Regions from separate parts of the Arthrobacter sp. Dra40 genome, predicted to be linked through region 1. Evidence: riboswitches for the same ligand, from Rfam matches in the RefSeq annotation. Region 1 holds a riboswitch; the other holds the start of a gene.
What was found. A riboswitch is a leader RNA that binds a small molecule or an ion and turns the genes downstream of it on or off. The one in region 1 is predicted to bind cyclic di-AMP.

Region 1 (5,143 bases):
ATAAAGCCTCGGGACGGCGCCGTTTAACCGCCCCGGTCGAGCACCCACGCCCTCGCGCAGCGACAGCCGGACGGCGGCGGGCGCAGCCGGCACCGTCGCCGGTAGCAGCGGCCGCCCGCGACGTCGGCCACAAAACCGCGATTGTCGCCGCCGCCTCCGGCATGGTGCTGACCGTGATGCTCCCGACGACGGCCGGCGCCACAGCCGACGCCCCGCAGGAAGCCCTGGCAACCAGCAGCATTTCCGCGGCCACCGAAGCGCGCCTGACGTTTGAACGGGCCGCGCTGACCAGCAAGTTCGACCCGGACACCAAGCTGAAGCAGGTCATGGTCGCCTCCGGCGGAAGGGCCAAGGCGATCGGCAGCGAGGGAACCCTGTCGCAGCCGATGGACGAGCTGATCAAGACCTCGCCGTTCGGCTACCGGGTCAGCCCCATCACCGGTTACGCCGGAGAGTTGCACACCGGCCAGGACTACGGCGCCCCCTGCGGCACGCCGGTCCATGCCGCGGCCGGCGGCACCGTCGTCGAGGCCGGGTTCCAGGTTGGCGGTGGCGGCAACCGGATTGTGGTGGACCACGGCAACGGCCTGGAGACCACGTACAACCACCTAAGCACCATCGACACAACGGTGGGAACCGCCGTGGCCCGTGGCGAGGTTCTGGGCGAAAGCGGCACCACCGGAGCGTCCACCGGCTGCCATTTGCACTTCGAAGTGATGGTCAACGGCAAACTGGTGGACCCCACCGGCTGGCTCTGACTGACACGCCGTAACCGGAATGTGACTCAGGCACCAAACTGTTATAAGGTTTCACCTGTGCCTGGCATCAACTGCCAGGCACCTTCGGGCGGAATGCCGAATTCTGCCGTCGCCCGAAGTTCGTTCGCACCGAATCGCATGGCAGAAGCGGGGGAACCACTTCCCGGACATCGTAGGACGTCCTTGGGGTAAAGCCGATCAGGACCGGGCCACCAGCCCGGAAACCGGCCGGCCGGATGAACTCCCATCCGAACCCGACAGCTCACCTCGCAGGCATTTGGGAGAGGTACAACCGTGTCCAAGAGCATTACTGCGGGCCGCCACCGTGCGACCCCTGTCCGCACTAGCCCGCTTGAGACGATTTCCAAGGCTGTTTCCGCAAACGCCGGAACTGTTGGACGCCAAGGTGCCGTGATCGCCGCCGCTACCGGCCTGGTTCTGACCGCTGCCATTCCGGCACAGGCCGTCAGTGCCGACCGTAGCGTGGATGCCCCGGCCCGCGTGCAGGTGGAAGCCGTACAGGCCTCCGCGGCCGTGAAGCTGACCTTCGAACGTGCCGGGATCACCTCCACCCCGGCACCGCAGACCGTCGTCCAGGCCGTATCGAACGAGATCAACCCGACGACCGGCGACGACGCCGGATCGGACAAGGGTAAGTCCACCAAGAAGGCCGGCGAAGCTGCCGCCAGCGGAGCGGCCGCCGCCATCGTCGCCGCCGCCTACGGCCAGATCGGTGTGGGCCAGGACTGCACCGCCCTGGTCGAGAACGCGCTGCGTGCGGCTGGCTACTCGGTCGGCGACCTCGCCCCGGCACAGTTCTTTGCCTACGGCACGCAGGTTTCCACGCCGCAGCCGGGCGACATCATCTACTACTCCAACGGCGGTGCTGGCGTGGCCCACGTGGCCCTCTACGTTGGCAACGGCCAGGCGGTCCACGGCGGTTGGGCCGGCTACAGCACTGTCCTGGGCAGCGCCTACATCGGCTCCGGCCCGGTGTTCATCCGTCCGGCGGCCTAAGCCTTCCTGACGTTCTCAGCTGTTTGTATCGCGGCGCGCCTTTCGGGGCGCGCCGTCGGTCATTAAGGGCGCGGTTCGACGGCGGCATGCGGGTGCCGGAGCGGGGGCTTCGGTGCCTGCCGAACAACCTCCGTAACCTAAAGATTACCGTTCCGTGATCAGAACGTGACAATGCTCGCCGAATCGTATACGCTCTAACTCGTGCCAGCTGTCAGACGGCTGGGACCTCCGGGTGGATTTGCCGAGCTCTGCCACCAACCGGAGTTCGTTCGCAAAAACTTCGCGGGCAGAGGCGGGGGAACCAAATTCGGGTTCCGTACAGGAACCCTTGGGGTTAAGTCGTCAGGACTCTCAGGCTTTGCCGGGGAGGACTACGGCCGGGTGCACTCCCATCCGAATCCGACAGCTCACCTCGCAGGCATTGGGAGAGGCCTTTAACGTGTTCAATAACACCGCTACAGGGCGCCACCGCGCCGTTTCCGTCCGCACCAACCCGCTGGAGACGATTTCCAAAGCCGTCTCATCCAATGCCGGATCCATGGGTCGCTCTGCAGCCGTTATTGCTGCCGCCTCCGGATTGGCCCTGACCGCAGGCATCCCCGCGCAGTCAGCCACCGTCGAACGCACCGCGTCCACCGTGTCCGTCCCCAGCCGCGTGCAGGTGGACACCGTGCAGGCTTCCAGCGCCGTCCAACTGACCTTCTCGCGCCCCGACATCAAGTCCACTCCGGCACCGGAGCCGGAGCCTGTGGTCGAAGCCGTGGCCCAGGAAGTGGCACCGGTTGCCGAGGAGGCTGCAGACGCAGCACCCGCCGCCGTGCAGAAGGCCGCACCGGCCGCACCGGCCGTAGCCAAGGCCGCAGCAGCTCCCGCCAAGGCAGCCGCGCCGGCCGCTGCCTCCGCCAGCGGCGTGGCGTCCACCCTGGTCTCCTCCGCTTACGGCCAGATCGGTATTTCGCAGGACTGCACCGCCATGGTGGAGAAGGCCCTGCGCGCCGCCGGTAAGTCGGTGGGCGACCTCGCCCCGGCTCAGTTCCTCAGCTACGGCACGCAGGTTTCCACCCCGCAGCCGGGCGACCTGCTCTACTACTCCGACGGCGGCGCCGGCGTCGCGCACATCGCCATCTACGTAGGCAACGGCCAGGCCGTCCACGGCGGCTGGACCGGTTACACCACCGCGTTGGCCAGCGCCGACGTCGGATCCGGCTACGTAGCCATCCGCGTCAACTAGGCTTCGCCTTCCCGGTCCACTGGACCGTCCACCGGCCCCGGTCCACGCCCAGCGTGCACCGGGGCCGGCGGCGTTTCAAGCCGCAGGGCAACGCGGCCGGTGGATCCACCGGCGGCCGGGAAACAACCGGTAACAGCTGGCTGCTCCGGTCCGATACGCCCCACCGGCAGCGAAAAAAGTTAGCGCAGAACGTACCGGCCGTCATACTCTTTGACTGTTAGTGCAGAAAATCCAGTCCCTGACCGGAACTGAAGCGCCGGTCGGGTAGGCCACACTCCAAGAGGAATGTGCATGCGCACACTCGTTCTGAATGCCGGATACGAACCGCTGGCGGTCGTCACCTTCCGCCGGGCGTTGCTTCTTGTGCTCACCGGCAAGGCCAGCGTGATCGCCGAGGACGGTGATCCCGTCGTCGGCCCGAACGACATCCTGGGACGTCCCTCGGTGATCCTGCTTAACCGGTACATTAAGATCCCGTACAATCAGGACACCGCTGTGACCCGCCGCGGAGTGCTGCGCCGCGACAACCACCTGTGCGCGTATTGCGGCAAGACGGCCACCACGGTGGACCACGTCAAGCCGAGGTCGCGCGGAGGCGAGGACAGTTGGGAGAATTTAGTGGCCTGCTGCCTGCGCTGCAACAACGCCAAGGGCGACCGCACCCTCGCCCACATGGGCTGGAGCCTGCGGTTCACGCCCCGTCCGCCCAGCGGTGCCCGCTGGCGCATCCGTGACCTGGATCGGCCTGCACCGGCCTGGAGCCAGTTCCTCGACACCCATACCGCCGCGTGACGGCTGCCGATTTCGACGCCGTCGTGCTGGCTGGCGGCCGCTCCTCGCGGTTGGGCGGAAGCCCCAAGGCACTGCTGCAACTCGACGGGTCCACGCTGTTGCGCCGCACGCTGGAGGCCGTCCGCGGTTCCCGACTGATCGCCGTCGTCGGCCCGGATGACCTGCTGGCGGAAGTGGACGCTTTCCGCCGGTCGGTGGATCCCGCACCCCGCCTCCTGCTGGCCCGGGAAGACCCGCCGTACTCCGGTCCGGCAGCGGGCATCGCGGCCGGGGTCCAGGCCCTGACGGCCGATGACGACGGCGGGGCCCCGGGCCGGGCGCCGTTCACCCTGCTCCTTGCCTGCGATATGCCGTTGCTGGCCGGGCTGCCCGAACTGCTGCTGGGCGGTGCCGCCCGCGCACCGGAGGCGAAGCTCTGGATCCCCGTGGACGCCGACGGCAAGCGGCAGCAGTTGGCGTGCTGCGCGGACAGCGCGGCCTTGGCGGCAGCGGTGCAAGAGGCCGGGGGAGCGGCCGGGCTGGCCGGCCAACCGGTCCGGAACCTGCTCGACGGCCTGCCGGCGGTAGAGCTCCTATTGGAGCGGGCCGGGCTGTACACATCGGACGTCGACACCTGGCAAGACGCGGACCGCTTTGGCATTGCCCCGCCCGCGCCGTAGCCTGAAACAAACGTCGTACTTGCCCGCTTACCGGGCGGATCGGAGGCCATTGTGTCCGGAGCGGCCGAACAGCTCTCCCCGTATGTCAGCGAACTGCTGCAGGCGCTGGAACTTGAGGACATGCCGGTGGACATCGACGCCGTGCTAGGGCTGGCCGGCGTGGCCGCACACAGCGTGGTCCGTCCCGCCGCGCCGCTGACCACCTTCGTGGTGGGCTACGCCGCCGGCTTCGCGGCCGCCACCGGGCAGGCCACACCGGAGGTGGCCATGCGCGCTGCCTCCCGCGTGGCCGACGAAGTTGCCCGCCGCCACGGCGCAGTACAGGAGTGAGCTCCGGGCTTCGCTGGGAAGACGCCCGGGCCGCCGCCTACGCGGCCGGCCAGGCGGCAGCCATCCGGCCGGCCACCCCCGTGGAACTGGCAGCTTGCGCCGGGCGCACGCTGGCCGCCGACCTGCCGGCGCTGCTTCCGGTGCCGCACTACGCCTCGTCCGCCATGGACGGCTGGGCCATCGCCGGCACCGGGCCGTGGCAGCTGGTGCCGGCCGGCACGCCGCTGCGGCCGGGGCAGGCCGCCCCGGTGGTCACCGGCGGCCTGATCCCGGACGGTGCAGACAGCGTGCTGCGCAGCGAATGCGGGGCCACGACGACGCAGCAGCTTGAGTTGTGCCCGGGGACCTCGGAGCGG
Region 2 (5,143 bases), on a different contig from region 1:
TCGTGCGGACAGGGGTCGCACGATGGCGGCCCGCAGTAATGCTCTTGGACACGGTCTGTACCTCTCCCAAATGCCTGCGAAGTGAGCTGTCGGGTTCGGATGGGAGTCATCCGGCCGGCCGGCTTGCGGACTGGTGGCCCGGGCCTGATCGGCTTTACCCCAAGGACATGCTGCGATGTCCGGGAAGTGGTTCCCCCGCCTCTGCCATGCGAATCGGTGCGAACGGACTTCGGGCGACGGCAGAGTTCGGCATTCCGCCCGAAGGTGCCAGGCGGTAAGCGCCTGGCACAGATGAAACCTTATAACAGTTTGGCTGGTGAGTCACATTCCGATTACGGCGTGTTCATCAGAGCCAGCCGAGGGGGTCTACCAGCTTGTCGTTGACCATCACTTCAAAGTGGAGATGGCAGCCGGTGGAGGCCCCGGTGGTACCGCTTTCGCCCAGGAACTCCCCGCGCTGCACAGTGGTGCCGACAGAGGTCTCGATGGTGCCCAGGTGGTTGTACGTGGTCTTCAGGCCGTTGCCGTGGTCCACAACAATCCGGTTGCCGCCGCCGCCAACCTGGTAACCCGCCTCGACGACCGTGCCGCCGGCAGCTGCGTGGACCGGCGTGCCGCACGGTGCCCCGTAGTCCTGCCCGGTGTGCAATTCACCGGCATAGCCGGTGATGGGGCTGACCCGGTAGCCGAACGGCGACGTCTTGATCAGCTCGTCCATCGGCTGCGAGAGCGACCCCTGGCTACTGATGGCCTCCGCCTTGTCGCCCGAAGCGACCATGACCTGCTTCAGCTTGGTATCCGGGTCGAACTTGCTGGTGAGGCCTGCGCGTTCGAACGTCAGGCGCGCTTCGGTGGCGGCGGAAATGCTGCTCGCTACCTGCGCTTCCTGCGGGGCGTCCGCCACGGCACCTGCCGTGGTCGGGAGCATCACCGTCAGGGCCATGCCGGAGGCGGCTGCCACGATTGCGGTCTTATGGCCAACGTCGCGCGCTGCTGCTGCTACCGGCGACGGGGCCGGCTGGGCGCGTCGGCGGCCGGGTGTCGCGGCGCGGGGGCGTGCGTGTTCGGCCGGGGCGGTTGAACGGCGCCGTCCCGAGGCTTTGTGTCCTGCCAAAATGTCTTACCTCTCCAAAGCGCCTGCGAAGTTAGCTGTCGGATTCGAGTCAAGAGAAAACTCGGCCGCACCGCACAGAACCCCGGTGGAACGATTCACCGAGGTTTGTCCGCTGCGGCTTCACCCCAAGGCAGCGAACGAACTGCCGCTTGGTGGGTCCTCCGCCCCTGTCTCACGGATGCATTACCTCCGCCGACAGGGTTCGGCTTGCGGAGGATGCGGGATCGATGTCTCGATTCCCGGGTCAACTATACGGAAAAGTCAGTGAAAGTGATAAATCCGTTATCCAGCGTGCGAGATTTCGCGGCGGAACGATTTATTGCATCGAGACAAAGATGTGGGCAGCTACTTCCGGCGGCAGTTCCAAGGCACCTTCGATGCCGGGCACGCGGACGGAAATGTACTCCCCGGCGGTCTCCAGCTGCAGGCTTGCCCCGGGCTTCAGCCCGCCCTCTTCCAACTGGAGCAGCAGTTCCGGTTCCACCTGGATCGGCTCCGCCAACCGGACGATGCTCACGTGCTTCCCGGGCGTGTAGCTGCCCATGGCCTGCGCCAGGTTCAGCACGCCGGTGGTGAACCCCTCCGCCGGCTGGCCGCCCAGCGCTTCCAGTCCCGGGATCGGGTTTCCGTAGGGCGATACAGTCGGCCTGCCCAGCAGTTCGTAGAGGCGCTGCTCGACTCGCTCACTCATCACGTGTTCCCAGCGGCAAGCCTCGTCATGAACGTAAGCCCAGTCCAGTCCAATCACATCGGAGAGCAACCGTTCCGCCAGCCGGTGCTTGCGCATGACTTCGGTGGCCTTGCGCCGGCCCAGCTCAGTCAGTTCCAAATGCCTGTCACCGGTGACGACGACCAGACCATCGCGCTCCATCCGTCCGATCGTCTGCGAGACCGTTGGGCCGGAATGGCGCAGACGCTCCGCGATCCGGGCACGCAGCGCGACGATGTTCTCTTCTTCGAGCTCGAGGATGGTGCGCAGGTACATCTCGGTGGTGTCGATGAGATCAGTCAATGGATTCTTGCTCCTCGGCGCGGTGAAAAGGGCTGCTCCAGCAGCATGCATGAGGGTGTTTTCCCCTCCCCAGCCTAGCTTGTTTTGCGTACAGGACCGGCAGCTGCGCAGCCAGCAGGCGCGCCGGACCGCGGCGCAACAATGCCTGCGCCAACTAACGACGGCTGCGGGCGTTGGGGCAGAATGAGACGGGCGTTCAACGGCGAACTGCCATCGAGATCATTGCCACCACGCCAGGAAAGGTATTCATGAGCGATACCCAGTCCATCAGCATTCCCACCGACCTGCTCCCGGAAGACGGGCGTTTTGGCGCCGGCCCGTCCAAGGTCCGCCCCGAACAGGTCGACGCACTGGTCGCCGCCGGCAAGAACCTCCTGGGAACCTCTCACCGCCAAGCACCGGTGAAAAACCTGGTGGGCAGTGTCCGCGACGGACTCAAGCAGTTCTTCAAGGCCCCCGAGGGCTACGAGATCATCCTGGGTGTGGGCGGCTCGACGGCGTTTTGGGACGTTGCTTCCTTCGGATTGGTTGAGCGGAAGGCGCAGCACCTGTCCTTCGGCGAGTTCGGCTCCAAGTTCGCCGCGGCCACCAACAACGCTCCATTCCTGGCTGACTCCAGCATCATCACCTCGGAGCCCGGTTCCCGGCCGGAGCCGCGGGCGGAGGCCGGAGTGGACGTTTACGCATGGGCCCAGAATGAGACTTCCACCGGGGTCGCCGCTCCGGTGCAGCGTGTGGATGGTGCCGACGACGGCGCGCTGGTCCTCATTGACGCCACCTCCGCCGCCGGCGGGCTGGCCGTGGACATCAGCCAGAGCGACGTCTACTACTTCGCACCGCAAAAGAACTTTGCCTCCGACGGCGGCCTGTGGTTGGGTGCTTTCTCCCCAGCGGCGCTGGAACGGGCGGCCAGGATCGGTGCCACCGGCCGTTGGATTCCGGACTTCCTGAACCTGGAAACGGCCATCGACAATTCGCTCAAAAATCAGACCTACAACACGCCATCGCTGGCCACCTTGGTCACGCTCAACGCCCAGATCGAGTGGCTGAACGGCAATGGCGGCCTGGACTTCGCCGCCGCACGCACCGCGGACTCAGCTGGCCGGGTGTACCAGTGGGCGGAGGCTTCCACGGTGGCAGCGCCGTACGTGACGAACCCCGAGCACCGCTCGAACGTCATTGCGACGGTGGACTTCGATGAGTCGGTCGATGCCGCCGCCGTGGCCAGGGTGCTGCGGGGCCACGGCGTGGTGGATGTGGAGCCCTACCGCAAGCTCGGCCGCAACCAGTTGCGCATCGCTACCTTTGTAGCCATCGAACCGGAAGACGTCAGTGCACTGCTGGCCTGCATCGACTACGTGGTGGATCGCCTGCAGGGCTGATTTTGCGTATTGAGTAAGGTCCGGCCGTCCTTGGAAGGACGGCCGGACCTTTCTGCTTGCTACGTTGCTGGCGGCGTACTCGCTGCGTTACTTCCTGCGCTACGTCGGCGGCGCTACACGGTGAGGTTGAATTGCCTCACGGCTACGACCGGCGCCCATGCGTTGGCCGCGCCGCGCGGTCACGCTCGCATCGCTGCCCCTTACTCCACCGCTACGTCAACCGAGCCACCCGGTCACGCTGACACCGCTAGACGTGTCTACACCGACGCCGATACCGAGGCCGAGCTACACGGTCACGCTGACACCGCCGTCCCGTCACGACACCGACGCCGCTACTTAGGCCGAGCTATGGTCGTGCTGGCATTCTGCACCGTGACGTTGGCATCGCTGCACCCGTCTGCCTGACGAGCTGGATTGCTCCACTTTGAAATTGTCCACAGTGCCCAAAAATGTCCTAGGCGGCCGGTAGCGTGAGCTTATGGACGTGGAGGGCGCCGAGCTTCAGTTTCCGGTTCCGGGACAGGAACTGGTGATGGACCTTGGCGTCCCGTCGCGTCCGGACAGTTCATTGCTGGAAGCGTTGTTCCAGCAGGTCCTGGCGGACGCTCTTCTGCGGCGCCATGGCATCACGCAACTCCTCCCGGACGCCGGCGGGGAGGCCTCTGACGGTTCCGAATCTCCGGTCCACGGTGCGGCCGCGGAAGGCCCGCTCTTGCCGGAAGATGGTGTGGGCGTGCCGGTGGAGCTGGCGGGGTTGCTCGCTGTGGTGGAGCCGGCGGCGCTGGATGACGCGCAGGTGATCGATTATTTGAAGGCCGCCGCGCGGGTGGAGGCGTGGGTGCAGTCCTGCCAGGTCAGGGCGTTGGACCGCTTCGCCCGGCTTCGTCCGGGTGTCGGCGGGGACCGTGATCCGGAAGGCTTTTCCCGGTTCGCGCCGCAGGAGATCTCCGCGCACCTGTCCACCGGGGACGCCGCGGCGCGGGTCATGCTGGCCGACGCCCGGCAGATCTGCACCCACCTGCCGGCCACGCTCGGGGCCATGCGCCGGGGTGAAGTGGACTTGCCGCGCGCACGGGCGCTGGCCCGCGGCTCCGCCGACCTTCCGCTGGAGTGCCTGGAAGACTTTGAGGCTGCCGTGCTGCCGCGGGCCGGGGAGGTCACCCTGGAATCGGTGCGGGCGCGGGCGCGCAGAACGCGCGACCGGCTGCACCCGGAGTCGTTGACGCAGCGGCACCGGCGGGCGAACGAATCCCGCGATGTGCAGCTCATCGACCAGGACGACGGCATGGCCGAACTGTGGATCCGCACCAGCGCCGACACCGCGCATCTGGCCTTCGACCGGCTCCAGTCCGCCGCGCGCTCCCTCCAAGGCCCCGGAGAGGAACGGACCCTGCCGCAGCTGCGCGCCGACGTGTTCGCGGACCTGCTCCTCTCCGGCGCCGGCGGCGCCGCGGTCACCGGTGCAGGGAATGCGCCGGCTGGACCCGCCGCCGCCCAGGGGCCTGCCGCGGGTGCCGGTCCGGGGCTGCTGGTCACGATGACGTTGAGCACGCTGCTGGGGTTGCGTGAGGAGGCCGGGGACCTGGCCGGGCACGGGCGGATCCCGCCGGAGATGGGCCGGCAGTTGGCCCAGCT

Region 2: another riboswitch for cyclic di-AMP. It lies ahead of AC5RWT_RS26275 (M23 family metallopeptidase); the one in region 1 lies ahead of AC5RWT_RS12515 (NlpC/P60 family protein).

What each region holds. Positions count from the first base shown of each region.
Region 1 is NZ_JBNHHB010000023.1:12,303-17,445, reverse strand. It holds gene AC5RWT_RS12520 (M23 family metallopeptidase) at 1-758, shown strand, start outside; cyclic di-AMP (ydaO/yuaA leader) riboswitch at 876-1,049, shown strand; gene AC5RWT_RS12515 (NlpC/P60 family protein) at 1,053-1,775, shown strand; cyclic di-AMP (ydaO/yuaA leader) riboswitch at 2,036-2,210, shown strand; gene AC5RWT_RS12510 (NlpC/P60 family protein) at 2,215-3,006, shown strand; gene AC5RWT_RS12505 (HNH endonuclease) at 3,298-3,798, shown strand; gene AC5RWT_RS12500 (nucleotidyltransferase family protein) at 3,795-4,457, shown strand; gene AC5RWT_RS12495 (DUF6457 domain-containing protein) at 4,509-4,787, shown strand; gene AC5RWT_RS12490 (molybdopterin molybdotransferase MoeA) at 4,784-5,143, shown strand, end outside.
Region 2 is NZ_JBNHHB010000120.1:8,719-13,861, reverse strand. It holds gene AC5RWT_RS26280 (C40 family peptidase) at 1-52, opposite strand, end outside; cyclic di-AMP (ydaO/yuaA leader) riboswitch at 57-229, opposite strand; gene AC5RWT_RS26275 (M23 family metallopeptidase) at 347-961, opposite strand; cyclic di-AMP (ydaO/yuaA leader) riboswitch at 1,120-1,332, opposite strand; gene AC5RWT_RS26270 (iron-dependent transcriptional repressor DtxR) at 1,431-2,126, opposite strand; gene serC (phosphoserine transaminase) at 2,375-3,508, shown strand; gene AC5RWT_RS26260 (HNH endonuclease signature motif containing protein) at 3,987-5,143, shown strand, end outside.